Regions from separate parts of the Pedobacter sp. 05T44 genome, predicted to be linked through region 1. Evidence: riboswitches for the same ligand, from Rfam matches in the RefSeq annotation. Region 1 holds a riboswitch; the other holds the start of a gene.
What was found. Region 1 has a riboswitch for cobalamin ahead of metE (5-methyltetrahydropteroyltriglutamate--homocysteine S-methyltransferase). Riboswitches for the same ligand answer to the same signal wherever they lie in the genome.

Region 1 (6,487 bases):
TTTAATACTTTGCGGTATCCCAGTAGAAAAAGGAATATGGAATTTGATTTCCGCTAATGAATACTGCTTAAAAACCAGAGGCTTTACAATTAACGCGTCTTGGATTTGTGTTTTCTGCGATTGTCTCTCTTGCTTTTGCTCTTTGTCTTGTGCCTGTTTTAATTTTTTCATTAAATAGCACTTACCATTACAATGCATTTGAGGTTTGTCTCTATTTTCACAGAGTTCAGCAGCAATATATTTCTGATTTACTTCAAAACCCATAAACACAAATAGATTCGAACAATTTGCACTAAGCAAACTAAACAAAAGTAATATGGTTATGGGTTTTAATAGCATTACGCGACAAATGTAAGCATCATAAATGACGATTCATTTACCTACTTTAATATTGACGTTGGTTTTTTATTCTCGTCGATAGCTACAAACGAAAACTCCCCGGTTACTGCTCTTTCTCTATGTTCAGAATACATCTGTTCAATAAAAATCTCAACACTAACTTTAAGGCTCGTATTCCCGATATGACTTACCCTGCCCACCAGTTCCACAATTGTGCCTGCAGGAATTGGTTTCTTAAAATCTATCCTGTCACTACTTACTGTTACCATAATTTGTCTGCTAAAACGGGTAGCAGTAATAAAAGCTACCTCATCCATCATATGCATAGCAGTACCACCAAATAATGTATCGTAATGATTGGTTGTATTTGGAAAAACGGCTTTGAAAATTCTAGTCTCCGAAGCCGTAATTTTATCTTCTAATGTCATTAAATTGATTGTTTATTTCTTAGGTTACCCCATTTCAAATAAGTAGCGCCCCATGAAAAACCAGCACCAAATGCAGTTAACATCAACTTGTCGCCATACTTGAAATCATCTTTAAAGTCCCATAAACACAAAGGAATAGTTGCAGCGGTTGTGTTACCGTATCTATCTATATTAACCTTTACCTGATCTTCAGATAATCCAAGATAATCACCAACAGACTGAATAATTCTCAAATTAGCCTGATGAGGGATAAGATAATTGATCTGTGAACTCTCAAGATCGTTGGATTTTAGAACCTTGTTACAAGTATCTGTCATACCCTGAATTGCCGCTTTAAATACAACACGACCATCCTGACGCACGTAATGTAACTTATCATCAAGTGTTTGCTGAGATGCAGGGAATTTAGATCCTCCTGCGGTAACAATCAGATTTTCCTTTCCACTACCATCAGTTCTAAAATAGCTATCCATTAAACCTACAGGTTCTTCAGTTTGCTCTAATAAAACGGCTCCGGCACCATCTCCAAAAAGAATACAGGTGTTACGATCGGCATAGTTTATTATCGAACTATTTTTATCAGCACCAATAACAACTACTTTTTTACAACGACCACTTTCTATCATACTTGCCCCTAGTGTTAGTGCATATAAAAAACCACTACAAGCTGCGTTAGTATCAATACCCCATGCATTTTTTAAACCTGCCTTTTCACAAACCATACTCCCGGTTGATACCATTACGTAATCTGGTGTTGAAGTAGAGACAATTACACAATCAATTTCATCTGGATCTACATTTCCTTCTTCCATCAATCTATTCAAGGCATAAGTAGCCATGTCGGATGTAGCAATATTTGGATCATTTACTATTCTTCTCTCCTTTATCCCGGTCCTGGCAACAATCCATTCGTTATTGGTATCTACCATCTTTTCAAGGTCATGGTTACTTAAAATAGTGTCCGGAACATAACCCCCAACCGCGGTAATCACCGCATTTTTCCTTATTCTCATTTATGTTTATGTAATTCTGTAAAAAGGGGCAGGCATAAAACCTGCCCCTTTTTTTTACAAAGTTACGGCTTCTTCCACATATTCCCGCAGTACTTTTGCAGCTGCGACCATTTCTATTAAAGCTTTTTTTGTTTCATCCCAGTGGCGGGTCTTTAAACCGCAGTCAGGATTCACCCAAAGTTGGGCTGCCGGAATAACAGATTTGGCCTTTTCAAGTAGTAAAACCATCTCTTCTTTGCTCGGAACCCTTGGCGAATGGATGTCGTAAACACCCGGACCAATTTCATTTGGATATTTAAAATCAGCAAAGGCATCTAATAATTCCATCTGTGATCTTGAACACTCTATCGTAATTACATCAGCATCCATATCGGCGATGTTCTGAATGATGTCATTAAATTCAGAATAGCACATATGGGTATGAATCTGAGTTTCATCTTCGACCCCACTTGCTGAGATACGGAACGCCCTAACTGCCCAATGCAAATAATTTTGCCAATCGGCCTTACGCAATGGTAAACCTTCGCGGATAGCGGGTTCATCGATCTGTATGATCTTAATCCCTGCCTTTTCAAGATCCACAACCTCATCTCTAATTGCAAGCGCAATCTGTGTACAGGTTTCTGATCTGGGCTGATCATTTCTAACAAATGACCATTGCAAAATAGTTACCGGACCAGTAAGCATTCCCTTAACCCACTTATCACTAAGTGATTGCGCATATGCTGACCACCTAACAGTCATCGGTTTCGGTCGATGCACATCACCATAGATTACTGGTGGTTTTACACATCTGCTACCATAACTCTGCACCCATCCATTTTTAGTAAATGTAAAACCTGCAAGTTGCTCACCAAAGTATTCAACCATATCATTGCGTTCAAACTCGCCGTGTACTAAAACATCAATACCCGATTCTTCCTGAAAACGAATCGTTTCTTCAGTTTCCTTTTCAATTAACGCGTCGTATTCTGCAAGAGTTAAATCGCCCTTTTTATATTTAGCTCTCCAACTTCTTACCTCAGGTGTTTGCGGAAATGACCCTATAGTTGTTGTTGGGAACAAAGGAAGTTTTAATGCCTTATGCTGTGCTTCTTTACGAATTGCGAAAGCATTTTCCCGATTTTCATCTTTAGTAGTTATACCAGCAACTCTTTGTTTTACCGCCTGATTATGGATTAAGGAAGAAGTTTTGCGGTTTTCATTCGCATTAATATTCTCCGCCAGTTTTTCGGCTGCCGCCTCTTCTCCATTAACTAATTGTTTTAAAGTGACAATTTCATCTACCTTTTGCTTAGCAAACGAAAGCCATTGCTTAATCTCTGGGGTTAAAACAGATTCATTTGTTTCCAGTTCAAGATCACATGGTGAGTGTATAAGCGAGCACGATGGGCTAATAATCAATCTTTTAATACCAATATTAGCTTGTGCAGTTTCAATTAAAGCCAATGAGGTTTTAAAATCATTTTTCCAAATGTTTCTACCATCAACAACGCCAACTGATAAAATTAAATTAGAAGGAATAACATCCAAAACAGGTTGTAATTGCTCCGGATTTCGCACAAGATCAATATGCAATGCAGTAACCGGTAACGATGTTGCTAATTCCTTATTGTCTTTTAAAGCTTCAAAATAGGTAGTAAGCAACGTTTTAAGATTAGGAAATTGCTTTTTTATTTCCGKATACACATATTTATAAGCTGCTTTATCTTTATCTGTTAAATCTAAAGAGAGAAAAGGCTCATCAAACTGTACCCATTCAACATGTTGCTCTTCCAGTTTCTTTAAAATATCGATATATACCGGAAGCAGATTTTTAATAAGGTCTATCCTTTCAAACCCGGCTTCCTTTTCTTTACCAAGCAAAAGGTAGGTAACCGGACCAATAATTACAGGTTTGGTTTTAATGCCTAGTCTTTTACTCTCATTATATTCATCTAATATCTTGGTCGAAAACAGTTTAAACTGCTGATCCTTTACAAATTCGGGAACAATATAATGATAGTTAGTGTCAAACCATTTGGTCATTTCCATGGCCGTAATATCCAAGTTGTCTTTCTGATAGCCTCTGGCCATTGCAAAATAAAGGTCTAATTCTGAATTGCCTTTATTTAAAATAACCTCGTGATAACGCTTAGGGATTGCCCCAACTGTTAACGAAAGATCTAATACCTGGTCATAGAATGAAAAGTCGTTACTGGGAACTAAATCAATACCCGCTTGCTTTTGTAATTCCCAATTTTGCTGACGGATGTTTCTTCCAACCTGCACCAGGTTTTGAATTGTTGTTTTGCCCGACCAATACTGCTCGCAGGCTTTTTTGAGTTCTCTGTTGCTACCAATTCGCGGATAGCCTAGATTGTTTGTTAGCATTTTTCTTGCATTTAATTGAAAAAATCAGTTAAAAGCCCTTTGCTGAACTTCGCAATGCAATAGAAATAAAGAAGATTAAGAAAGGAAAAGATGTACTCAAGATGCCGTCATCTCGCACGCAGAGAGAGACCTCCTGACATAAACAAGGGATATCTCCTACCGTCGATATGACGGACGTCAATACATCATACCTGACTTGTGCTTCAAATCGCGAAAGCATTGTCAATTCGGTGAAGGCAGGTCTCCTGACTTGTAACATTTTTACCATCCTTCCCATTCCATAACTGGAARAGTGGATACTCTAAGGGTAAAAACCTTTGTGTTACTTACAGTTGCGCGACAGTTCGTGATTTACACACGATTCCCTATTAATCTACAATTAAGTAAAACCTCTCCGGTTGATGAAGAATTAAAGTAAAGAACTTATAAGCTGCAAACTTACATTTTATTACCCACACATTACATATTAATTTTTGAGTAGTGTACCTTTGCAACATTCTAAAAGCATTATTATGAAATTTAACCGATCCATTTTATCCGCATTTTTATTTGGTAGCATAGTGTTTCTGGCCTCTTGTCAGGATCAAAAAAAGCTTCCTATTTTAGGCCCCAGAGAAGCAGCAACAGTTAAAAATGCAGATGGATCAACCAGCGTTGATACGGTATATAAAACTATACCTGCATTTAGCTTCTTAAATCAGGACAGCACCCTTATTAACAACGATACTTTTAAAGATAAAATTTATATAGCTGATTTCTTTTTCACTTCGTGTACAACTATATGCCCTACCATGCACCGCAGCATGAAAACCATATTCGACAAATACAAAGACAATCCTGATGTGATGTTCCTTTCACACACCATCGATTTTAAATACGATCATCCATCAGTTTTAAAGAAGTATGCGCAAAAACTAGGCGTAGATGGCCCAAAATGGCAATTTGCTTATGGCTCAAAAGACAGCATCTACAAGATCGCGGAAAAGGATTATCTGGTTGCAGTAATTGAAGATAGCACAGCTAAGGAGGGATATGTACACCAGGGTTGGCTAATCTTAATTGATAAGCAAAAACGTATACGTGGAGCTTATGACGGAACTAACCCCGAGCAGGTTGCACAGCTTACCAAAGATATCCCGGTTTTACTAGCAGAAGATAAGAAGTAGTTATGCGTAAATTAATAATAAGCACATTATTTCTGATCACAATTGCTACAATGATCTATTCTTGTCAAAGCTCAGAACAGCTAAAGCAAGACATCTATTATGCAAACGGCCGTGATCTTTACATTAAACATTGCCAAAATTGCCATGGTTCAAAAGGAGAAGGATTAAATGCTTTGGCTCCGCCCCTTACAGATACCGTTTTTCTAAGGGAGAACAAACAAAAAATAGCTTGTTTTATAAAAAATGGCGCATCAGGCCCGATTACTGTAAACGGCAAAAAATACGATGGAAAAATGCCTGATTTTGCTACCCTGGCCAACATAGATATTGCTCAAATAGTTGTTTACATAACCAACACATACGGTAATAAACAAGGAATGTATACTCCAGAGCAAATAGCAGAAGATTTAAAAAACTGTAAGTAAAAGGAGGCTGTAAAATTATGCAATCGTCATTCTGAATTTATTTCAGAATGACGATTGATACACCATTTCTAAATAGAACTATTTCCAGATAGACTTAGCTGAATACACTTCCAGGTTTTTAACATCAATATTGTTCCCCCAGAAATGGAAACCCTCTTTATTATCATCAACCGGTTTTCTTTCCATTGAATAAGAGTAAGCACCACCATCAATAAACACCTCTATAGATGTTCTGTCAACATAAATATCAGCTGTTAGCTCCATGCTGGTCATATCTGCAGGTGAATAGAAAACCCCATTAATTGTATTATTGTTCATATCATAATCAATAATACGCTGACCAAATAAATTAAACCCGGCACTAGTCGCATGCGAAAGCTTAAAGGTAGTTTTAATGCGTATTTTATCAGCGCTATTGAATTCCTTAAGTTTCTGATTTGCATCATCAGATTTTAAACCAGCCCATTGGTTTGTACGTTCAAACAATTGTTCAGTCTCACTTACAGGCAAATTATACAACCTAATTCCATTTTTTGTTGAGTGAAGTTTCAGTTCTGTAGGCAATAACATCATGTTGTTAAAAGCCATACCCGGTTGCGCTACTCTTCCCCAGCCTATCTGAATACGTCTGCCGTCACTTTCAGGGATATTAGAATAGGTTTGAGCCGCATAAATAGACCCTGTTGTATATAAAAGCTTACCTGTTTCAGGAGTAAAAGCTTTTCCATCAAATGAACCAATCA
Region 2 (24,579 bases), on a different contig from region 1:
TGGCCAAAGGGGGAACAGCATCTCAGTTTGCAGGTTTCATCAATATAGCAAAAGGTGTGAAAGGTTCTCAAATGGCTGGCTTCATGAATGTAGCCAAAGATGTAAAAGGATCTCAAATTGCAGGCTTTATAAATATTGCCAAAAAGGTTAAAGGCGCCCAGATAGCCGGTTTTATAAACATCGCAGAGAGCAGTGATTTCCCGATAGGTATTGTAAACATTATAAAAAACGGGGAGAAAAGTATTGGGGTAAGCACCAACGACAACCTGACCACCATGCTAACCTTCAGATCGGGAGGCAGAGTACTTTATGGTATTCTGGGAGTTGGATACAACTTTAAAAACGACAAAGAAGTATATGCAGCTGAGGCCGGTATGGGAGCTCATTTTTTCCAGTCAAACAGCTTCAGGTTAAATACTGAATTAACGGCGATGAGTTTAGAGAGCTTTAAACATGGAGAATATTTTAGTTCGTCGTTTCGCGTATTACCTGCTTTGAAGATCGCTAAATTTCTGGAGATCTATGGCGGTCCGTCTCTTAACTACGTAAACACCAATACCATTGAGGGTAAAGATTTAAACAAGCACTACATATCTAAATGGGGTAACAAAGGAAACGACTTCCAGGGACTATATGTAGGCTATACCGGAGGTATTCAGGTAATCTTTTAACCTAATGCAACCTTTAATTGAAATTAACAATCATCGTTTATAACACACAAAAACCAAATTACTATGAGAAACCTATTATTGTACGTTTACATCAGTCTGCTTTTTATCTCCTGTTCAAAAGACAGACTAACAGCCAGCGGTGATAAGATCACAGAGGAACGTAACCCAGGAAACTTTACCGGTATAAATGCAAGTGGCTCCAACCCTGTCCATGTGGTTTATGGCGCCGATTTTAAGGTGGTATTAAAAGGATCTGACAACCTGATCCCTCACTTTAAAACCAAGGTTATGAGCAGCGTATTGTATCTGGAATATGAGCGCACAAGTGTACAACATGACGATATTGAGGTATTTATTACCATGCCTTTGATAGACCGTGTTTCGTTAAGCGGTAGCGGGGAGGTTGAAATAAAAGGTCAGTTTCCTGATGTTGATACATTTAGGGCTTCTCTTAGCGGATCCGGAGAAATTGAGGTTGACGAGACCTTTAATGCCAGACAGGCAAAAGTAGATATTTCAGGTTCTGGCAATGCAGATCTGGAGAAGCTAAATGCTAAAAATGCCGACATAGACATATCTGGAAGTGGTGATGTGAAAATCAAAGTACAGGATCTGTTAAAGGCTGCAATAAGCGGCAGCGGTAAAGTATACTACTGGGGTAGTCCACAGGTTAATTCCGATATCAGCGGTTCTGGAAAAGTAATTAAATTTTAAAAACTACGGTCATGGCTTCACTTCAATCAATTTGGCAAAACTTCATCTCTACATTCGGAGCAGCAAGAATTCCGATTAATGACATCCATCAGCTAGAGAAAAGTGCCCCCGACTTACTGATATATGCATTGCCGTTGGTGTTCTTTTGCACGGCTTTGGAATGTGGATTTTCTCACTTTGCTGAACATAAAAGCTATGAGAAGAAAGAAACCATAGGTTCACTTTTCATTGGCCTTGGAAATTTAGCTGTTAACCTTTTAATGAAAGCAATATTGCTTTACGGTGCAGTGTGGATTTACAATGTTTTGCCATGGCGCATGCATTTGAGCTGGTGGAGCCTGATTCCGTGTTTTATCATTTATGACTGCTGCAGTTACTGGTCGCACCGCATATCTCATTTCAACAGGTTCTTTTGGGCAACACATGTAGTGCACCACTCGGCCGAGCATTACAATTTAACGGTGGCTTTCAGACAAAGCTGGGTGCAGCATTTTAAAACTGTATTTTTTATACCGGTGGCTTTAATGGGTTTTAACCCGGTTATATTCTTTGTTGCCAGTCAGTTGAGCACGTTATATCAGTTTTGGGTACATACCGAAGCCATTGGAAAATTGCATCCTTTTATTGAAAAGTACTTTGGTACGCCATCTAACCACAGGGTGCATCACGGCAGTCAGGAGAAATACCTGGATAAGAACTTTGGTGCTACGTTTATGATCTGGGACCATTTGTTTGGCACTTTTCAATATGAAGAAGAAAAGCCCGTGTATGGCCTTACTACGCCTGTAGGCAATAAAACGAATCCTTTTATTTTGAACTTTCATGAATACAGGGACATGATAAAGGATGTGAAGCAGAGCGATGGGATTAAAGAAATGCTTTTCTTCATTTTTGCCAGTCCGGGTAAGATTTACAGACACAAACTTGCCAATATTGAGCAGGCCGATAAAGCTCCGGTTTTAGATAAAGCAACTTACCTTAAGAACAAGGGAATAAAGGTTTTAAAGTTTGCAGGTATGCTGCTGGTGATCATTTTATTGCTTAGTGAGTCGTTAGATGTTTTAAGCCAGCCTTTAAAGAAAGCGGTTGAAGCTGAAACCTCGGCCCTGCCTACTCCTATTGGAGAAAACCTGTTGTTTTTTCTGCAGAGAAACCCTGATGCCAATACGGTAATTTATGAGCTTAACTTTAAAAGTGAAGGGGTTTTGGATCGTGAAAACCCAGTTAAAGGATCGTGGATCAGGTATGCAGAGCAAGGCAAATACAAAGAGCTGACCGGTATTGAGCGCAGGTTTGCCTATGGGGTAAAATGTAAAGCTTTGGAGAATGGGGAATTTGAGATCAGGTTGGTTGCGTATAAAAAGCTGCCATTGTATCTTAAAAGGTCTGAAATTGATAATAAATATAAGATTTATATAAAGGATGAGGGCAAGGATTTATTGTTGAAACGGGTTTTTGTTAGGGTAAATGGTGGTTCGTTCTGGTTCCCAAAGGTAGAGTACATTGATTTGATAACAGTGAATAGCGCGTCAGGGATTGAGATTTTAAAGCGGATTGAGATTTAGGGGCGGGCGGGCACGCCTGGGTAATCGCCACGTCATCCTGAATTTATTTCAGGATCTCTCACTAGAAAGGCGTAATAGCGCTTCCGAGATCCTGAAATAAATTCAGGATGACGATCGCCGACGAGGAAGGATGACGACCATGTGGGACAACGCTTAAAAAAAACTAATATATTTGAACAGACCAGCAATAAATTAAAGTAGTAAGAAACAAACCAGTGATAAATCAAAAAACCGCCCTTCTGCATCAATATGATGATAAAGCATTTGAGCAAATGTTCAAAGCGCATTATAAAGAGCTTCACTCCTATGCCAATGTAATGCTTAGGGACGAAGACACTGCGGAAGAAATTGTACAATCTATGTTTCTTAAATTCTGGGAAAAGAGAGAATTGTTAAACGTGCAGACATCAATAAAAGCATATCTGTACAAATGTGTTTATAACGATAGCTTAAACTACCTTAAACACCAAAAAGTTAAAACGAAATACCAGGATTTTGCCGCATATACCATGAACGATCATCATGAAGCTGCATCATCAAGAGTAGAGCTTACTGAACTTCAATATAAGCTGCAGGAGGCGTTAAATGAATTACCTGAGCATTGCAGAACCATTTTCCAGATGAGCAGGTTTGAGGAATTGAAATACAGAGAAATAGCCGAGCAACTGGATCTTTCTATTAAAACAGTAGAAAACCAGATGGGCAAAGCTTTAAAGATATTGCGTTTGAAACTGGCCGATTTCATCACGCTCATTTTACCAGGCATAATCATGTATTACAAAGATTTTTTTAATTAAGAGGAACAGATGACCGAGGAAATATTGATAAAGTTTCTTTTAAAAGAAACAAGTGAAGAAGAAAGTATTGCTGTACAAAAATGGCTGGATGAGGCTACCTCTAACAGGGCCGAATTTACCCAGCTGGAAAGAATCTGGACTGCAAGTAAAAGTTTAAGTACTACCAGCAATGTTGATGAAGAACAGGCATGGACAAAATTCAAAGCAAGAACGGCTTCGGGATCAAAGGAAGCTATTGTGCGACCAATTAAGCAAAATTTCGGGTGGTTAAAAATTGCCGCTGTATTGGTTTTAGTAGCCGGAGCATGGATGATGTACAATGTATTTGGCCCCGCAAATTATACGGATCTTGTGGCCAGCAATAAGGTGATCGTTGAACACCTTCCCGACGGATCGGAAGTAACTTTGAATAAAAACTCGCAGATCAGCTATGTGACAGATTTTAAAGACGAACGCAGTGTGAGGCTTAAACAAGGTGATGTGTTTTTTAATGTGGCGCACGATAAATCAAAACCTTTTGTAATAAAGATTAATAAAGTATCGGTAACGGTTGTTGGTACTTCCTTTAATGTGAAACACTTAAAAGGAGAAACTGAGGTAATTGTAGAAACAGGTATTGTAAAAGTGAGCAATGGCAATGAAATGGTAGAGCTGCATAAAGGAGAGAAAGTTTTGATTAAAGAGGTATCGCCTAAATTGATTAAAGAGCAGAATACAGATCAGCTGTATAGCTATTACCGCAGCGGAAAGTTTGTATTCTATAAAACACCTCTTTGGAAGGTGGTAGAGGTTTTAAATGAGGCTTATGATGTGCATATCGTTATACAAGACCCTTCTATTGCCAATGAAACACTTAATACTACGCTTGAAGAGGCTAATCAATTAGATAAAAACCTGGGGTATATTAAAGAGACTATGCAGAATTTAAAAATAGATCGTAACGATGGACAGATCACGCTGTCTAAAATTAAATAATGAGATTAAAAATAATCATAGCCCTATTATTTATAACCGGATATTGTAAGGCCCAGTCGTCCGTAACCAATTACCTCCGTAATTTGGACAGAAGGGTTAATCTGGATATAAAACAACAACCGATTTCTGAGGTGCTCAACAAAATGAGTAAGGCAGGCGATTTCTATTTTTCGTACACAGGCTCTTTATTTAAGCAGGATAGCATAGTAACCCTGAAGGTGAAGGATATGCAGGTTAGAGACATACTTGACCGCTTATTTAACGGAAAAGTGGATTATAAAGAAACCGGACAGTACATTATACTTCGCTATGCAGCCAACCACCTGACTATTGAACCCGAAAATATTACCAGCGCGGATAAACTGTACATCATTAGCGGATATGTTATTGATACGGAAACGGGCAAAAAAATAAAACAGGCAAGCGTTTACGAAAAACGTTTACTCCAATCGACACTTACGGATAACGAGGGTTATTTCAGGCTTCGCTTTAAGGGTGAACATACGGACGTTACTTTAACGGCCAGTAAAGATACCTACAGGGATACTTCGCTGGTTTTTCTGGCTGATATTACAGTTAAGCCCGAAGGTTATAAAGAGGAAGATTCTGAGCAGGGCAGTGAGTTTTTTAATTCGATTGAGAACTCGGGAATCAGCAGGTTCTTTATTTCTTCAAAACAAAGAATGCAGAGTTTAAATATTCCTGATTTCTTTGCAAACACCCCCTTTCAGGCTTCGCTTACCCCCGGTTTAAGTACACATGGGATAATGAGTTCGCAGGTGATAAATAAAGTATCACTGAATATTTTAGGTGGTTATACTGCCGGAACAGATGGTGTTGAGGTGGCCGGTGTGTTTAACATTACCAAAGGAAACGTGAAGAAGTTGCAGGTAGCCGGTGTGTTTAATGGCGTGGGCGGCTCTGTAGATGGTGTACAGGTGGCTGGGGTGCTTAATGATGTAAGAACGAGTGTTAAAGGTGTGCAGGTTGCTGGTTTGCTTAACCACGTGAAAGAGAAGGCCGAAGGTTTTCAGATTGCAGGGCTTGCCAATGTGGTATCCAAGGATGCGAAAGGTATGCAAGTTGCAGGCCTGATCAATGTGGTATCTCAGGACACAAAGGGTTTTCAGATTGCAGGGCTTGGGAATCTGGCTTCTAAAAACCTTAATGGAATGCAAATAGCAGGTCTTGGTAACATCACCTCACAACGAATGAAGGGGACTCAGATTGCCGGTTTGTTTAATTATGCTAAGGAAATGGATGGTTTTCAGATTGGTATCGTAAATATTTCAGGAAAATCGGATGGCTATAGCCTAGGCCTGATCAATTTTGTTAAGAATGGCTATCATAAGCTTAGTTTCTCTACAAATGAGACCATAAATGCGAATGTTTCTTTTAAAATGGGGAATGCAAAGTTGTACAACATCATATTGGCTGGAAAAAACTTTGCCGATTCTGCTAATATTGAAACTGCGGGTTTAGGCTTTGGCCACGACTTTATATTCAGCAACAGATTCTCTGTAGCGGCCGAGATCACCTCTCAATATTTGTATCTGGGCAATTGGGATTACTCCAATTTCCTGCACAGGTTCCAGACCAACCTCCAGATTCAGTTGGTTAAAGGTATAACCGTATTTGGCGGACCGGTTTATTCTATTTACTCTACAGAAGCTCCTGAAGGTTCAAGCGGCAAAGGCTACAAACAAAACATAGCGCCCGCAAAGCATGATTACATCAGCAAAAGGGCTAAGGGTTGGATTGGCTGGAATGTGGGTATTACCATTATGTAGCGGTTAACATTTTTACCACTTCGGCTACTCCGGCGGTTGCGGTTTTTTCTATTTTAACTATGTTTTTATAATGGTCTACCTCAGGTATTTTAGGGTCAATTATGTATTTAACTGTGGTACGCGGAACAAAATTTATTAAACCTGCTGCCGGATAAACGGCCAGAGAAGTGCCTATCAGCATAAAAACATGGGCTTTTGAGCAAATTGAGGTAGCGGGGCCTATCATAGGCACATCTTCTCCAAACCAAACTACATGTGGCCTTAGTTGCGCGCCAAGTTCACAATACTCCCCTGTTTTAAGCTCCCATCCGTTTATCGGGTAAGTTAAATCGGGGTTCAGATCTGATTGTGAGCGGGTAATTACGCCGTGTAAATGGGTAACTTTTGTTGATCCGGCACGCTCATGCAAATCATCTATGTTTTGGGTAATGATGTGTACATCGAAAAACTCTTCGAGATCAGCAAGGGCTTTGTGAGCGGCGTTTGGCTTTGCTTCCAGCACTTGCTTCCTTCTTTGATTATAGAAGTCTTGTACCATTGCAGGATTGCGTTTCCAGGCCTCTGGTGTGGCTACATCGTAAACGTTGTATCCTTCCCACAGTCCATCGGTATCTCTGAAGGTTTTTAAACCGCTCTCGGCGCTGATGCCTGCTCCGGTTAATACTACAAGTTTTCTTTTCATAGAGAGTTGTTTGGTTTTTGAGTTAGCTGTTTGGTTAAAAGGCTGTGCAATTGCAAATGCCCTTTCCGCGGTCGTCATATCGACGATAGGAGAGATCTCTTGGTTATGCCAATTTGCCTGGCACAGCTATTTAGTGATCAAGAGATCTCTCCTATCGTCGATATGACGAATTCCCCGAGATGACGGGGTGTGCTATTCGGTTCTCAGGATGACGAGCTACTTCAGTATGACTGACCACAACTAATTTCCTTTTAAATTTAAAAGGCTGTTCTTTAGAACAGCCTTCAATATTTCAATATAATATTAATATAATAAATACTTTAATTACAATTATACCGCTGTATTTGCTGATAAACTTAAACGGGGATACTTGGCTCTTAATACCTCAAATGCACCGAACATAACGGCACCGTAAGCAAGTGTTCCGTAAAGGAATAACCTTTCGTAAGGTACTGCTGCGCCTAAGCATTTAATGTATCCTGCCAGGGTTGGCTCGTACAATCCCGGGAAATACATCACACCAATATCGGCAACAATCCAGTGTACCAGAACTGCTAATACAGATGCACCAAGGAAACTTAATACCGTTACCTTTCTAATGATGAGCTTGGCAACCAGAACCATTAGCACAAACGCGATATAGGTCCAGTACCAGCCTGCATAAAAGAAGCCGTAACCAGATGTTTTTGCGATGAAAATATCGCTTAACAATAAAAGCAACAAGGGAAATCCGAAGGCTTTATAATTGTTATTAAAATATGCTCCTCCAAATAAGGCTATCGCCCCTACTGCAGAGAAATTTGCAATTTCTTTGAAATTATCAGAAAGTGGTGCAGCAACACGAATGAGGCTGATCACTACAATAATTAGCAAAAGAATGGCAGTACGTGGATTGAATTTAAATTCAGACATATTTTTAAAATTATAACACAAAGTTATATTATTTCTATGGTATAAAAAAACAAGGCATTTATTATGAAAACCGTTATATTTTAATGAAACACAAACGTTGCCGGGAAATAATATCCTTCGTAAGGAATCTTTTTAACTAAGTTACCCGATGTGGCATCGTAAAAGTAAATGTTGTTTACGCCATAATTGGTTCCATAACCGTCTTGAACTGTTGTGGTTACAATCTGGTTGGTTTTAGCATAATAACCAAGGTTCTTTTTGTAGAATGACTGCTTATCAGGAGTGGTTATAAAAGGCTGGTCAAGTGATGCTTTATTTCCTTCGATATATCTGTACAGCATTTTACCCCCGCCAAATCCCGGCGATTTTAACAGGTAAACGGTGTTTTCTTGGGTAGATGCGATTATTGGCGATGAAAACCAGGCAAACCATGTGCCTACAGGTGTGAAAGGCAATTCTACACTATCGGTAGCTAAGGTTAAAGGATCGGAGTTATAAAGGAATTTTCCTTTTGTATACCATACTTTATTGTTTGGAGTTTGAGCAAAACCCAGCGTAACATCTTTTATTTTTTTAACTACTGTAAGATCTGCAGCATTGTAAATTACTACTCCCTCTGATTGAGAAAGGGTGTAAACGTATTTTCCAGCTTTAAACATATCTCCTGTTTGGCCACTGGTTCCGGCAAGTTGTGTAGCGGCGTAAGTTTTAAGGTTGACTTTAAAGATACCTTTGCTGCTACTTAAAAGGCCATTGTTTTCGTCGAGACCTACAAAAGCACGCCAATCGCTTTGAGGCGATGCAGGAATACGGCCAATTTCTTTAAGTGTCTTAGCATCAGCTACTACAACAGGGCCACCTATTTTACTTACTACATATAAATTTTTATTGAATATGGTTGCAAACTGAATGGTTGAGCTTTTAGGCTCAAAGTCTTTTCCAGGGTTTTCTTTCTGAAAAACGCTGTCTTTTAATGTGCCTGAAACAGCGTCGAAAAAGGTTACTGAACCTGTACCATGACCATACCAGCCTTCGTTAATCACAAAGAATCCGTCTTCGAATTTTCCTTGCTCAGGTTGTTGAATTTCTTGGTTGTTGTCTTTTTTACAAGAAAATAGAGTTCCGGCTAATACTGCAAGTAAAAGCGATTTTTTTAAACTAAAGTTGTTCATTTAATTGTTTTGATTTCTTTGGAGCGGCTTATTATAAAATTGATTTAATTATTAATTGGGGAAATTATTTAGCCAGGTTTAAATCGGCAACACCTAATATTTCGGTCGACAGTTCGCCTAACCAGCCAAGATCTGCCTGGATACCCGTTTGAATTTTGATGAAATCTATGCCGGCAAGATGTACCACTTTACCGTCTTTATCGATAGCATTGGCAATATCTATATTGTCACCACCTACCTTATTATCGGCATACCCAAATTCAAATGGTGCACTGGTAATATATGTTGGCGTTTCAGGTTTAATGCCCGAGGAAGGCAGCAATGTGCCTTTAAGTGTGTATTCGTTACCTTCTACCCATGATGGAAATGCCTGTGAGGTAGCCCCTGCAATGGTAACTACACCGGTTTTTCCTTTATTGTCTTTCCATGATACGCTGCCGCCTGTAGTTGGTTTTGTATAAGTTACTTCGTAATCGCGAACGTATCCTTCCTTGCCAAACTCACTTCCTTTTAGCTCGTACCAGGTATCATCAGGTTTACCGTTTCCATTCTCGTCCTGCATTACCCATACTACTCCGGGTTCTGCCCAGTTTGACTGGGCATTGCCATAAATAACAATGTCGTCTTTCTGATTTTCATTGATCACCGTATGGTCGAAACCGAGTACAATGTATCCACCCCAGGCACCCAGAGATACAATACCCTCTTTACCCTCGATGCTTTTTGCACCCTCTAGTGTTCCTAGAGATTTATTGGTGAATTGCCCCGGAGCTGGTAAATATTCAAATACTTTGGTTACGTAATTATTGCTTCCAGGATTTGAAGGCACTGTTGGGATGCCAACATTAACCACATATTTATAGTTAAAAGAGCCACTGCTATTTGTAGCAGTGTACTCTATGTTATATATACCTGCTTTTAGCGGGGTAAAATCGTAAGTGGAGGTATTACTGGTAACTTCACCTTCTAATTTCCATTCCTGATCATAAACCTTATCGTTGACATTAAAAGCTGAAAATGCGATCTTTTCATTGACCTTGCCGTTTATAGGGCTATCTTCAATTTTCATTTTAACCACCGGAGCCTGCTCTGCATCCTCGTCTTTTGTACAGGCAGATAGAACACTAATGCTCAATAAGGCGAAAAGTAGGTAATGTTTAATGTTCATAACAGGTTTACTTAAGGAATACAATATCGTTATTTATAGTTGTAATTGAATACCGCACTTTGAGGTAAAGTACCTGTAGCAAAGTCAAATTTCTTTTTACCATCGGCACCGAAACAGAAGAACTTGCCCGTAACTGCATAACCTGCAGCATCTCCAATGTAAACATCATTGTTTAGCGTATTTACAGTGATGCCATAAGGGGTTTTAATTGCAGTCTGATCTGTAACAAAATTTCCATTAAGTGTGCCAGTTGATATATCGAATGTTTTAAGATATGGATCTAGGTAATCACCAATTACAAAACCTTTTGTTCCTGTAATGTTCAAATACTCGAGACTAACTTCATTAGAGCTAACTTTTTTATCCGTTACGCTACTCAATTTAACCAGTTGAGCTGGAATATCTGCATAATTTCCTTTTACAACTGTAAACAGATCGCCATTTGCAGTTGCTGCAATTTTTGTAGAATTAAAACCAACATTGATGTCTAATTTCTTTGTAAATGTTGTTAGATCGACCACAGAAACTGATGTGCTATTGGGACTAGGGTAATCAAACTGATCAGAGTTTGTTACATATAATTTGCCGTTTACTATTGCCAAACCTTCTAATGCACCACCAACCTGAATTCTTGATTCGACAGCCAGACTTGCCGTATCAATTTTACTAATGTAACCATCGTAACCAGACACATATGCTTTGTTTTTATAGAAAGCTATGAAGCGAGGCATAAAATCTTTACTGTCATCAAAGAAGGGGATTCTTTTAATAGATTTTCCTGTTACTATGTTAATGACTTCAATATAGGAATCCTGCTTGGTGTCTTTTGCTCCTGTTACAGCGCAATACATTTTGCTGCCATATTGTTTTAAATCGGCGGCATTAGTTCCCAAAGGAATTGCATTTTTCAGTTTGAAATAATCTTGTGTGACTTCGTTTTTAGCAATGTCGTAATAAGTGATGGTACTATTGTTTGTCCCGCCAAAAAATCCTTCGCACAATACATACACACCGGCTGTAGAAACGGGTTGCGGATCTAATGCAGGAAGCCTGTCTTTTTTACAGGATGCTAATCCTAAAACACAACCAAGGATTGCGAGCAATCCTGGTTTTCTATAATTTAGTACTGGTTTATTCATGATTATTGTTTTTATATATTTTTATTAATATCCGTAATTAAATACTGCATGTTGTGGTAAAGGGCCGGTTGCAAACTCAAACTTCTTTTTACCATCGGCACCAAAGCAAAATGCTTTTCCTTCTGTTGCATAATTTTTATCGTCCCCTATGTAAACTTCGTTACCTACCGGATTCAAGGTTATTCCGTAAATGCTCCCGATAATGGTATCGTCTGTGATAAACTCCTTACCCATTACACCGGTGCCTACATCAAATGGTTTTATAGATGCACCCCAATCCAGACTTAAATAAGCAGTATTACCTCCTATTGCCAATGCTCCTGCGCTGTATTCGTAGTTACCTGTAACCTTGTTTGTTGTACTGCTAATTCGTGTTAAACCTGGATTGATGTCGTCGTAATTACCCCATGAAATTACCAATAAATCTCCATTTCCTGCTGCTGCGATCCTAACCGGATTATGGATAACTTCGATATCCTGTGTTTTTGTAAATGTGGTTAGATCCACAACAGAAACTACATCCTTTTTGCCGTTGGGATGAATCGGATGATCGGAATTGGTAACATAGATGTTGTTATTTACTACGGCCAGCCCTTCAAGTGCCCCACCCACTGCAACTCTTGAGTCAATAGCTAAAGTTGCTGTGTCTACACGGGTGATTTTTCCATCATAACCAGATACATAAGCTTTGTTTTTGTTAAAAGCTACATAACGTGGCATATATTCGCCGTCAGCATCAAAGAAAGGAATTCTCTTTAATGATTTTCCTGTAGCAACGTCTATAACTTCCAGATAAGAGTTTTTACCTCCTTGTATTCCTGAAACTACACAGTACATTTTACTGCCGTAGCGCTGTAAATCATTCGCGGTTTCGCCCAATGCATATCCGTTTACTTTTTTAAAGTAATCCTTTTCTGATGCGCCTGTTTTGACATTGTAGTATGAAATAGCGCCATTATTGTTATTCATGGTGCCTTCGCACAACATATAAACGCCAATGGTTTCTTTTGGCATTAAAGCTTCGGGTTCATCGCCACCGTTAACTTTATCTTTTTTACAGGCGATGGTTAGTGTAATAAACCCGCCTAAAAAGCAAAGTATGAGTTTGTTATAGTTCATCTTATAGATAATTACTTATTTTATATTTAAATCAGCGGCACCCCCTACTTCTGTAGATATTTCGCCAAGTAAAGTGTTTCCTTTTTCATTTTGACCAGTATATACCTTTACAAAATCAACAGCAGTAAGATTTACTTTGTTGCCGTTTTTATCCACGGCCCAGGATAGATCGAATGAGTTGTAACGTTTGTTATCGTAATCATCGCCGGTTGAATAGCTATCTGTATATCCCCATTCAAATGCGAGGTTTACGAAAATGCTCTCTATTTTACCCCATGTTGATTTCAGCAGAGTTCCTTTAAATTTGATGCTATCCTGGTTTGCAGCGAAAAGCGGATAATAGTTATGGTTATGAAATCTATTTACCTCAACGCTTCCTGCTTTACCTTGATTGTCTTTCCAGGTTACATTTGCTGTTGCTTTGGGGTTATAATAAGTGATTTCATAGTTTTTAATTGTTGTGGCGGCCGTATGCTCACTTCCTGCAAGTTCATACCATTCATCGTCGGGTAAACCGTTTCCATTTTTATCCTGACTAACCTGAACAATGCCTGGCTCAGACCATTGTTGTATTGGGCCTAAAGGATTTCCATAAATAGCCAGGTCATTTCCATCTTTATTAATTATAGAATGATCAAACCCAAACGTAATGAAACCTCCATAGGCGCCCAACGATACCAAAATGGTATTTCTAACATCACCTATAATTTTCTGCGCGCCCTCAGGACTGCCCAGAGACTCATTTATAAATTGACCAGGAGCCGGCTGATATTCATAGATCTTGGTGATAAACTTACTGCTCGTACTAGTTATTGGACGCGGTACGTAAGTATCTTCATCAATAGTTTTGTCGTCCTTTGAACAGGAGCTTAAACACAGCTGGAAAAGTAAAACTGCTGAAAGACCAAGAATTGCGTTTTGATTGAACTTCATTTTTAATTTAGATATGGTTATTTATATACAAATGCAAAGTGAGCGGGAATATCTCCGGTAGTGACCGACCATTTCTTTTTCCCGCTGGGATCAAAACAGTAAAGTGTGCCTGGTGAAACATAATTTTTGGCATCCGTAACCAGAACTTCCCTGGTAATGGGATGCACAGCTATTCCATAAGGAATGGTAATTGATTTCTCTGTTCCGTCTGTAATGAACTTCTGATTGAGTATTACTTCGTCTTTTACGTTGAGCATACCGTAGGTTATGGTGTATTTCGCTTCATTATAGTTCCATTCTGAACCATAGTAATAAGCGACATCTCCATCAATAGCCAGGTTGTTTACCGCGATGTTAAAAGTCTTTTTTACCTGATCTGTTTTGGTGTCTATTACAAACATTTTTGAGGGGATGTCAAAATAATTCCCTCTTGAGGTTACATAAAGATCACCATATTTATCAGACTTTAATCGGTGTAAATTGATGGCTACATCTATTTGTTTGGTGACAGAAAATGTATTCAGGTTTATAACAGAAACGGTTCTTTCGTATTTCTGAGGACTATATCCGCCTGAATTTGCTACATAAAGCTTTTGACCTACAATAGCCATTTCTTCGGGCTGCCGGCCAACATTTACCCTTTTTATTTCTGTTAAGGAGCCAGTATCTATTTGGGCTACAATTCCTAATGGTGCATTAGGATCTCCTACTGTACCAAGATACGCGCTCACATAAGCTTTGCCTTGGTTAAATGTGATATACCGACAATTGGTGATGTTAATTTGTTTGATTCGTTTACCGGTTTTAACATCCAAAACCTCAATTTTATTGGATACGTTAACTACTACATATAGCTTGGAGCCATAAACCCCTATATCATTACCAACGTCACCTAATCCCTTTACTATTTCGGGGTTTACCTCATTATAAATGTTTCTTCTGTAAATTCCGGTAGTATAATCAAGGTAATCTAAAGATGCCTTGTTCATATTCATATTGCCCTCGTTCACGATATAAAATCCTTTAACCTGAGCGGATGGATCAGGAGGTAAAAGGCTCTCTTGTTGCTCAGGTACCGGCTTAAGGTCTTTACGACAAGATACCGTAAGTCCAACTGTAGTAATTAGAAGTACTAAACTAATGGCATTAAGTAATTTATTCTTTTTCATAAGTGCTAATAGTTATAGGTTAATCCAAAACGATAATAGCGACCGGGCATAGGGAAGTTCGTAATCACTTCATAATCCTGATTTAACAGGTTATTGATTTCTGCGGTAAGGCGAATTTCCCGGCTATTTATTTTTGTGTTACAATGCAAGGCTAAATCATGAGTATACCATGGTTGTACATAGTTGTATACGTTATTTGTACTTTGATTATAACGTTCTCCGGTATAAATGAAGCTGTAATTCATTGAGAAATTTCTATACGCTGCACTTGCTAAAAATGATCCGCTGTGAATTGGCGTGTAAGGAATTAAATCCTTATAGCTTGCTGAGGCTTTATCTGCATCTATTGCCTTTTGATAGGTATAGGTAAGACCTGTTGTAAAGTTAATGTAATCGGTAAGCTGCCATGCAGATTGTATGTTCACATCTATCCCCTTGATTTCTACAAGCCCGAGGTTCTGCATACTCCATCTTGCCTGACTGTTTCCCGGAACGGCAACTATTTTGTTTTTAACTTTGTTATAATAGGCATCCGCCTGTATAGAAAACTGGCTCAATATCCTACCCTCGTACCCTTTTATATAAGTAAACCCTAAATCGTATTGTTTTGTATACTCGGGTTTTAAAACGGTAAATCCGTAATTGGTGTAGTAGAGGTCGTTAAAGGTTGGCATACGGAAAATGCTTTTATAGAACGAACGCAGTCTAAACTCTTTCTGATTAAAAGGCTGCCATGAGAGCATAACCGTTGGTGTTAGTTCGTTTCTATTTTCATCTGCCGGTCCGCTTTGAGTCTTATCGTACTTAAGGGTGCTTAATAAGTTGGCCTGAATGTCAAATTTAGCAAAGCGAAATTGGGTAGCCAAAGCCGTTAAGATGGTGTTTCTTACGGGATATGAAAAGCGGTAGAGGTCTGCATTTAAATCATTCCGCTGGTAATCTGTAGACAATACAACATCCCAGTAATTGGTAATTTTAAACTTATTGGCCAGAGACACGTATATTTCCTGTAGATGAAAATTGTTTTCCTGTAATCCATCAACTGTTACGATATCCGGATTTAAGTAACGTTGATTGTCATTTGCATATTTGGCTGTTGCCAGCAAACTGTACTTACCTACATTCTTTTCATATGAAGATTGAGCGAAAAAGTTCTTATTCCACATCCGTTGTGAAAATGCAAACACGTTGTTGACAACCGCACCCGGCAAGCCCTGGTTGTCTTTATAACCATATAGTTTTACCTTCCACTTACTACTGTCGGGCAATACTCCGTTTAATCCCAGTTCCAACCTCATCGTTTCAATGTAACCGTCTTTTCTTACTGCTGTAGTATCGTATACTCCATTGGTAGATCGGAATTTATATTTGCCATTGGCATTTTTATATTCCGCACTTAAGGTGCTGTAAACATTCTTACTTATTTTACTTTGCCACAATAAAGATGGATTTATAAGCCCGAATGACCCTCCTTTTACTGATGCACGAATTTTTTGGGTTCTACCGGCTGGAAAATCCGGTTGTTTTGACGTAAGATATAGTGAGCTGGCTGAGGCAAATCCCTTTGCAGATTGAAAAATGGAGCTTTTTTGTCCGTTATAAAGTTCTATCTCTTCGATATTATCCAATGAGAATTTACCAAGGTCTACCTGGCCATTTTGTGCATTGCCCAATTGCACGCCATCATAAAAAACTGCGGTGTGGTTAGTGCCCATGCTGCGCACATTAATGGTTTTTAAACCACCAATGCCACCATAATCTTTAAGCTGCACACCAGAAAAGAAACGAACAGCATCAGCTACTGAAAGGCTGTTTAGTTTTTCGAGCTCTGCCCCTGATAATATTTGTAAGGGTGTTGAAGAAGTTTGTCTCTTGGTGATCTTTATTTTCCTGATCTGTACTTCTTTAAGGTGATTAACCTTATTTACAGAATCTGTAGTGTTGCGTTTTATGGAATCGGTTTGGGCAAACGACTGAACAGCCATAAACATGCCCAGCCATATAATAGCCAGAAAAGTAAAAAAAATAGACTTTACGCCTGTAAAAGCGTTTTTACTTCTTTTCATTTTGTTGTGAGCTTATTACCCACAGCAAACAGTTAGATCAAGGAAATGAAATACAATAAACAAGCACTCACTCCAAGCTTCAATCCCCGAAAGCTATGAAATATTACCACTTATGGCAGGTCTTCTGACTTACTTCCGATTATTCTGCCTTCCCAATCCTTAATCCCTTTTAAAGGATCAGAAAAAGTGGCCTTGATTTGAACACCGTTATGAAGCTTACAGCTGCGGGACAGTTACGGATTTACACCGTATTCCCTTTTAATCCCGAATAAGCACATCGGGAACCAAAAGCGTTGCAAATGTACTTAAATAATTACCTTGAAGCAAGCCTGATTAGCTTTCTATATTAAATCGAATGCTCTTGCATATTGGCAGATCTCGTAATAACAGTGCGTGTTGAGTTTTTGCTTGATGTTTTTTCTATGTGTTTCGACGGTGCTTGTTGAAATAAAAAGCTTTTCTGCTGTTTCTGAAGAGGATTTACCTAATGCCATTAAACCCAGGATTTCACGTTCCCGGGAACTTAATTTAGTGAAATGGTGGTAATTGTTGCGCAGAAAGTTGTTCTCTTCGAGCAGCCGAGATGCCTTAACGGTCATGTGGTGCATCGAATCAATCGGTAAAGCGATTGTTATGACAAGCAATGGCTTGTTTTCCTCGTCCCTGATATAAACCTTTACGCTAGACATATGCCAGTTCCAGTCGCTTGAATTTGAGAAACGAACCTGCTGAAAAAAAGTACACAGGTCCTCATCGTTATTTTGCTCTATTAAGCCAAGTATTTTAGGAACATAATCTTTAGCGTCATCTCCATTGAAATACCTGGTATAATATTCTTCGGCAGTTATTTTGGTGATATCCTCCAGAGAAACGCCAAGTTGCTGCAGCCCTCTTTCAGACATCCAGGCAACTGACCAGTCCCTAAGGTCGTGCAAAATAACAACGCCAGGCAGTTCCTCTGCTATTGCAGAAATTTTAGCTATAGCATCATCAATCTTACTTTGGATAAGGACGTTTTGACTCATATTTTGAAAGCAATAATAAAGATTGTAATTATCAGTTAAATATACGTAGTAATAATGTATTAGAGGTAATAAAATCCCTAAAAACAGGGATTGATTTTGCCATTATTTTATAGTCAATTTGCACAAAAATTAACTAATAGTAAAAACAGCTCACAATCGCGTTTTATCCTTATATTTATTCCCATTATTATTGTTATTATGATGATGAAGTTTGCCTCCTTTTTACTTGTTATGGTTAGCCTGAATGCAATGGCTCAGAAAACAGATACTACATTTATAGCGCAATTAATGCTTAAACACCCCGATCTTTTTGCAGGGGTATTAAACCATCCGCAAAAGAACCAGATCCAGGTTCTTTATACTCAGATCGACAGGGATGCGAGGCATAAGCCAGTTTTTAAAACCTATAGTTATAACCTGGACGACCACAGGTACTTTTACCCCGCAAGTACAGTTAAACTGGCAGCCGTAATTTTTGCACTTGAAAAAGTAAATGAACTTAAAATAGCCGGGTTTACCGCCAAAAGCACCATGATTACCGACAGTTCATATACTGCTCAAACTAAAGTCCTGGGTGATAGCACTGCTAAAAATGGACTGCCTTCTATTGAGCATTACATCAAAAAGATATTACTTACCAGCGATAATGATGCATTTAACCGATTGTTCGAGTTTATTGGTCGCGCTGAAATTAACAGCAAATTGAAGAAATACGGTTTTAACAACAGCCGTATCTTAAACCGGTTGGCTATAGGTGATGCGGGTGAAACGGCAAAACACACCAATCCTATTAAATTCTATAACGGAGATAAACTGGTGTACAGCCAGGCCGAACAGTACGATCCTAAAGAATATGTGCTTTCATTAACAAATACAGTTATGGGTACGGGTTATCTCGACAGCACAGATAAACTGGTAAATAAGCCTTTTAACCTCGAAAATAAGAATGCTTTTAGCATTTCTGATCAGCAGGCGATGATGAGGAAACTGATATATCCGGAGGCTTTCCCTATTAAGGAGCGGTTTAATTTAACGCCTGCCGATTACAAACTGATCTATACTTATATGAGCAAATTGCCGACTGAAAGTGATTACCCTGCTTATGACCCTAAAGAATTTTGGCCAACATACGCCAAAATGCTGTACTATGGCAGGGATAAGGATGCTCAAATTGATTCGAACATCAGGATATTTAATAAATATGGCGACTCCTACGGTTTCATTATCGACAATTCGTATTTCGTAGATTTCAAAAATAATATTGAATTCTTTCTTACGGCCGTTGTTCAATCAAATGAGGACGGCATTTTTAATGACAACAAATACGAATACGATACGGTATGCTTTCCCTTTATGAAAAACCTTGGCCGGACAATTTATGCGCATGAGCTGGAAAGGAAACGTAAAAGTGTACCTGACCTTAAAAAATTCAGGATGAAGTATAATTAACTATTCTTCATCTAATAATTGTGCTTTTATATCATCCAGTTTCTTTGCTTCTTCTTTTGCCAGAACCGGGAATTTAAGGTTTAGCTTTTTGAATGTTTCGGCCAGTATATGGCTGATTGCCAATCGTGCATACCATTTCTGATCGGCCGGAATAATATACCATGGGGCATTTTCTGTTGAGGTGGCTGTTATTGCCTCCTCATAAGCAGTCATGTATTGTTTCCACAATTTGCGTTCTGCGATATCACCCGAAGCAAACTTCCAATTCTTTGCCGGATCATTTATTCTATCTAAAAACCGTTGCTTTTGCTCTTCTTTAGAAACATACAGAAAGATTTTTATGATAACTGTTCCGTTTTCATTTAGGTGTTGTTCAAAATTCCTGATGCTGTCATAACGCTTTTTCCAGAAAGCATTGTCTATCTTTTTTACATCCTGATATCCGGGAATGTTTTCATTAAGTACATATTCGGGATGTACTTTGCAAACGAGGACGTTTTCATAGTGGGAACGGTTATGAATTCCTATTCTCCCCTTTTCCGGCAGGGCTTTACAATGACGCCATAGAAAATCGTGGTCGTACTCTTCGGAATTTGGAGCCTTAAAACTGTAGACCTGGCAACCCTGTGGGTTTAAGCCAGACATTACATGCTGTATGGCGCTATCTTTCCCGGCAGCATCCATCGCCTGAAAAATAATTAATACAGAGCGCGTATTTTCTGCATATAGTGTTTCCTGAGCAGCATTTAACTTAAGTTTAATCTCTTCCAGCCTTTCCTTTCCTTCTTCTTTCTCCAGATTCCCCCTGTAGCGGGTATCATAGTTTTTAAGGGATACTTTTTTTCCGGGTGCTGCCAAATACTGTTCTATTTCATCTTTCATAAGCTACATGTTTAGCTAAATATAGAATAAAACTCAGAAAAAGCACTGCAGCCTCTGGATGATTTTTATCAAAAAGTACATTTCTTTAATCAAATTGGACAGTTTGCTTAAGTGTTTAATCTTTAAATTTGGTTTATTCCTATAGATAATAGTTAAACAATCGTGTTTCATGTGTAATATGCAGTACTTCTTCAAAAAATCCAATTTAGCTGTGCTAATCCTGTTTACAATCGCCTTGTTATCAGTAAGTGCTCAAGGGCAAACAAAGGCTACTTTTCGGAATTTCAATGATGCTTCTGAACAGGTTACAAGGTTTAGTACGGTTGGAGAAGCCATTGATGCTCATGATGGAGAGATTGCATTTTTTGAAGGTGTTTATTACCTGTATGGCACAAGTTATGGGTGCGGTTTTCAGTGGGGTAAAAAAGAAGCACCTTTTTGTGGATTTAAAACCTATACTTCGACAGACATGGTGCATTGGACAGACAAAGGTTTTTTATTTGATGCAAAGACTCCACTGTGGCAGTCGAGGTGTAATGGAAGCACTTATGGCTGTTTTCGCCCGCATGTAATTTTTAACAAAAAGACTTCTTTATATGTACTATGGATTAATGTTTACGACAATGTTTCAGGATTTCGGGTATTTACCAGTAAAAACCCAGCAGGTCCGTTTACTGAAGTTGCAGAACCAAAATTGGCGGTGAACGCAGATGCTCCTGCCGCTGGATTGAACAATGGTGATCATGATACTTTTGTAGATAAAGACGGGACCGGCTACCTCGCCTATACCGATTGGAGATCAAAAGGGACAATAGTGATTGAAAAATTGAATGATGATTACCTAAGTGGCAGTGGAACAGTTACCAAAGCGATTACACCGGGGCAAACAGAAGCTCCTTCTTTATTTGAAAGAAAGGGGATTTATTACCTTACTTATTCAGACCCTAACTGTGGCTATTGCGCTGGAACCGGTACTTCTTACCGAACGGCCAAAACACCGTTAGGCCCATGGTCTGAAGGAATTCAGATCAGTAATAATTCTTGCGGAGGCCAACCATCATTTGTTTCGCCGATAAAATTAACTTCGGGCATGATCTACCTCTACGGAAGTGACCTATGGAATAATGCTGCAAAAAATGAATCTCTTGCTAATTTTTACTGGGCACCTTTAAACTTTGCCGAGGATGGATCTATACTTCCGATGGTCTGTAAGAATGAGGTTACGCTTTCGCTTGCAACAGGCAGCAAGGGAAAACAGCAGGTGATTAAGGACGTGGATAATGATACGGGGATTAAAAACTTCAAAGGCTTTTGCGACATTAGTAATGAGATTCAACGTGGACAGGGCTTTAGGGCAAGCCGTACAGGAATTCTGAATACCGTTTCGATTACTACATTCCAGAACAATGATCCTGATGCAGATCTGATTATAATGATGTATCAGGCAGATGCCTCCTTACTTCCTGTTGGGAAACCGCTAAAAACCATTAACATCCCTAAAGATTCGGTGAGCTGGTCGCCCTCAAATGTTATCGTTCGTCCAGATATTCCTGTTGTGGCAGGCAGCCGCTATGTTTTGGTGTTAAAATCTGCTTCAAAAAAAGGAGCTTATGGGTTCATGTATCATGATGAAGCTACTGAACAAAATGCTGGTGCTTCTTACAGCGCGGATGGAGGTATCCATTATACAATTGAAAAGAATCGTAAAATAAAGTTTTTTACCACCATAAAACGGAAATAAAATCATAATCATAGAACAAGCTGGCCGTTAATCGTTAACTATTAGGTATTAATAAGTTAATCATCAGCTTATAGCTTAAGGATACTTTAGCTAAGTATGATATCCTTAAAATTGTCTGAAGACAGGTGTTATAAAGTGCTGATCTCGGTGCTGATTGCTATTAGCTTTTTTTCCTTATCTAATGAAGTGATGGAACCGGATGGAGCCTTATATGCCAGCATTTCTAAAAATATGATCCTAAGAAACGACTGGCTTAACCTTTATGTACATGGCAAAGACTGGCTGGATAAGCCGCATCTTCCTTTCTGGCTCGCTGCTGCAAGTTTTAAGCTTTTTGGGATATCTGCTTTTGCTTACAAACTCCCTTCCTTTTTAATCAGTCTGATGGGAACGTTTTATCTATATCGTTTTACTGCAGATTATTTTAACAGGAAAACTGCCCTGATCAGTGCTATTATATTTCTGACAAGTTTGCACGTATTGATCTCCAATTCTGATGTAAGAGCAGAAGCTTATCTTGCGGCTTTTGTTACAGCGGCCATTTACCATTACGACAGGGCACGTCAAAAATCTTTTTTACATATTGTTGCAGGGTCTTTTTTTGCAGCCTGCGCAGTAATGGTTAAAGGGATATTTGTCCTGGTTCCGATATTTTGTGGTTTTATTATTTACTGGGCTATAACCAGACAATTAAAGGAATTGTTAAAACCGAAATGGTGGATCGCCATTACACTTATTTTAATTTTTATAACTCCCGAACTATATTCCCTGTATGTGCAATTTGACCTGCATCCTGAAAAAACAGTATTTGGACAGCAAGGGGTATCAGGGCTTAGGTTCTTTTTCTGGGATAGTCAGTTTGGACGTTTCTTTAATACCGGCCCAATTAAAGGAAAAGGTGATCTATCCTTTTTCCTGCACACTACTTTATGGGCGTTTTTACCTTGGTCTGTACTGTTTTACGTGGGTATAGTCGACTTATTTAAAAAACATTCAAGAAGTGTTCTTCCACCCGAAACGATTATCATCTGGAGTTCGGCATTTATTACCTTTTTGTTGTTTTCATTTTCTAAATTTCAGCTTCCACATTATATACTGGTCATATTCCCTCAGTTTTCAATTATTACTGCCTTATATTTAGTGAGGATCAGTGAAAAGAGGATCAAAACATTCCTTATTATACAAAATGTGATCTTCCTAATTGTAGTTTTACTGCTTGGCACAATTGCAGTTTGTTTCAAATTTCAGTTTTATGGGGCGGCACTTGCAATTTTACTAATCACCTCAGTTAGTGCTTTTTTACTGTTTAAAGGGGCATCCATTAAAACCATTGTAAGCAGAGGTGCAGTTTTATCAATTGGGATAATGAGCTTTCTTTACCTGTTCTTTTATCCTTCTATTTTAAAATACCAGTCGGGCATGGAAGCGGGTAAATGGCTGCAGGCAAACGACATAAAAGCCATCCCGGCTGTTTTCAGATATGACCATGCTTTCTCTTTTGATTTCTATGCAAATAAAGAAGTTAAATATCTATACGACGATGCTGATCTTGAAGAGACAAAGGATCAAAAAGAGACGGTGATCTATACCCACGAATCTGAGCTGCCCTATCTCAAAAGCAAATACAATTTAGAAATACTGAAGCAATTTGATTATTACCACATCACCAAACTGAAAGCAAAGTTTATACTGGCAAAAAGCCGCCCCTCGGTTCTGGAACATTTTTATCTGGTGAAAATTAAATAACAACACAGATGTGATCATCATCATGATTTCATGAATAATTGGGCTCCCAATTTATTATCTTTGTTTATGTTTTTTGATGCATAAAGCCTAAATTCATAGTAATTCCAGATGCTAAAAACTGGTTTTTGTGTTCTTATTTTCCTGATTAACAATTGTTTTATAAATCTTTTTGCACTCTCAATTATACGCTAAATAGAATAAAGCAACTTGAAATATCAAATCAACCAGTTTATTAATTAATTGTGTTTATTTGCATTGCAAGTTTTAACACTATTTAACACTAACAGTTTTACGTTTTTTTTCATCTTTATCACATGTTTAAAGAAATTCGCAATAAGTACATCCGTTATTCGAGCATAGTTCTTTTTTGTATCATTATCTTCTTTTGTGCGTTGCAACTTAACTTTTTATGGTTATTTGGTTATTCTCCTTCCTCTAAAGATATAAAAGCCCCTACCCTTCGTGTAGGCTCAGAATTATACACAGCCGACGGCAAATTAATTGGCCGCTATTACAAAGAAAACCGTACTCCGGTAAATTTTAATGAAATAGCACCAAGTGTAATTAATGCACTTGTAGCAACTGAAGACGTACGCTTTTACAGCCACATGGGCATCGATTTTAGATCCTTATTATCAAGCGGGATATCTACCGCTACCGGCGATAAAAGAGGTGCCAGTACAATTACTCAGCAGTTGGCAAAAAATCTTTATCGCACACGTTACAATAAATCGCAAGGACTTTTAAGTCATATCCCGCTATTGCGGACGCTTATACCCAAACTTAAAGAGTGGCTTACGGCTGTTAAACTGGAATCTAATTATTCCAAAAACGACATCATAACCATGTACCTGAATACTGTTT

Region 2: it holds a riboswitch for cobalamin, as region 1 does, so the genes downstream of both, AC1DDK_RS08910 (TonB-dependent receptor) here and metE (5-methyltetrahydropteroyltriglutamate--homocysteine S-methyltransferase) in region 1, are expected to answer to the same signal.

What each region holds. Positions count from the first base shown of each region.
Region 1 is NZ_JBFTKO010000033.1:304-6,790, reverse strand. It holds gene AC1DDK_RS25745 (hypothetical protein) at 1-264, opposite strand, end outside; gene AC1DDK_RS25740 (acyl-CoA thioesterase) at 381-767, opposite strand; gene AC1DDK_RS25735 (beta-ketoacyl-ACP synthase III) at 767-1,780, opposite strand; gene metE (5-methyltetrahydropteroyltriglutamate--homocysteine S-methyltransferase) at 1,835-4,153, opposite strand; cobalamin riboswitch at 4,372-4,562, opposite strand; gene AC1DDK_RS25725 (SCO family protein) at 4,666-5,319, shown strand; gene AC1DDK_RS25720 (c-type cytochrome) at 5,322-5,744, shown strand; partial or broken gene AC1DDK_RS25715 (glycoside hydrolase family 32 protein) at 5,823-6,487, opposite strand, start outside.
Region 2 is NZ_JBFTKO010000004.1:41,824-66,402, forward strand. It holds gene AC1DDK_RS08840 (hypothetical protein) at 1-671, shown strand, start outside; gene AC1DDK_RS08845 (head GIN domain-containing protein) at 735-1,385, shown strand; gene AC1DDK_RS08850 (DUF4833 domain-containing protein) at 1,397-2,950, shown strand; gene AC1DDK_RS08855 (RNA polymerase sigma-70 factor) at 3,166-3,747, shown strand; gene AC1DDK_RS08860 (FecR family protein) at 3,757-4,722, shown strand; gene AC1DDK_RS08865 (peptidase associated/transthyretin-like domain-containing protein) at 4,722-6,512, shown strand; gene AC1DDK_RS08870 (SIR2 family NAD-dependent protein deacylase) at 6,505-7,194, opposite strand; gene AC1DDK_RS08875 (DUF6580 family putative transport protein) at 7,525-8,106, opposite strand; gene AC1DDK_RS08880 (DUF5074 domain-containing protein) at 8,187-9,278, opposite strand; gene AC1DDK_RS08885 (cell surface protein) at 9,343-10,446, opposite strand; gene AC1DDK_RS08890 (YncE family protein) at 10,476-11,585, opposite strand; gene AC1DDK_RS08895 (YncE family protein) at 11,610-12,704, opposite strand; gene AC1DDK_RS08900 (PKD domain-containing protein) at 12,720-13,637, opposite strand; gene AC1DDK_RS08905 (YncE family protein) at 13,655-14,806, opposite strand; gene AC1DDK_RS08910 (TonB-dependent receptor) at 14,812-16,872, opposite strand; cobalamin riboswitch at 16,970-17,176, opposite strand; gene AC1DDK_RS08915 (helix-turn-helix transcriptional regulator) at 17,214-17,897, opposite strand; gene AC1DDK_RS08920 (serine hydrolase) at 18,096-19,346, shown strand; gene AC1DDK_RS08925 (polyphosphate kinase 2 family protein) at 19,347-20,228, opposite strand; gene AC1DDK_RS08930 (family 43 glycosylhydrolase) at 20,407-21,969, shown strand; gene AC1DDK_RS08935 (ArnT family glycosyltransferase) at 22,066-23,715, shown strand; gene AC1DDK_RS08940 (penicillin-binding protein 1A) at 24,030-24,579, shown strand, end outside.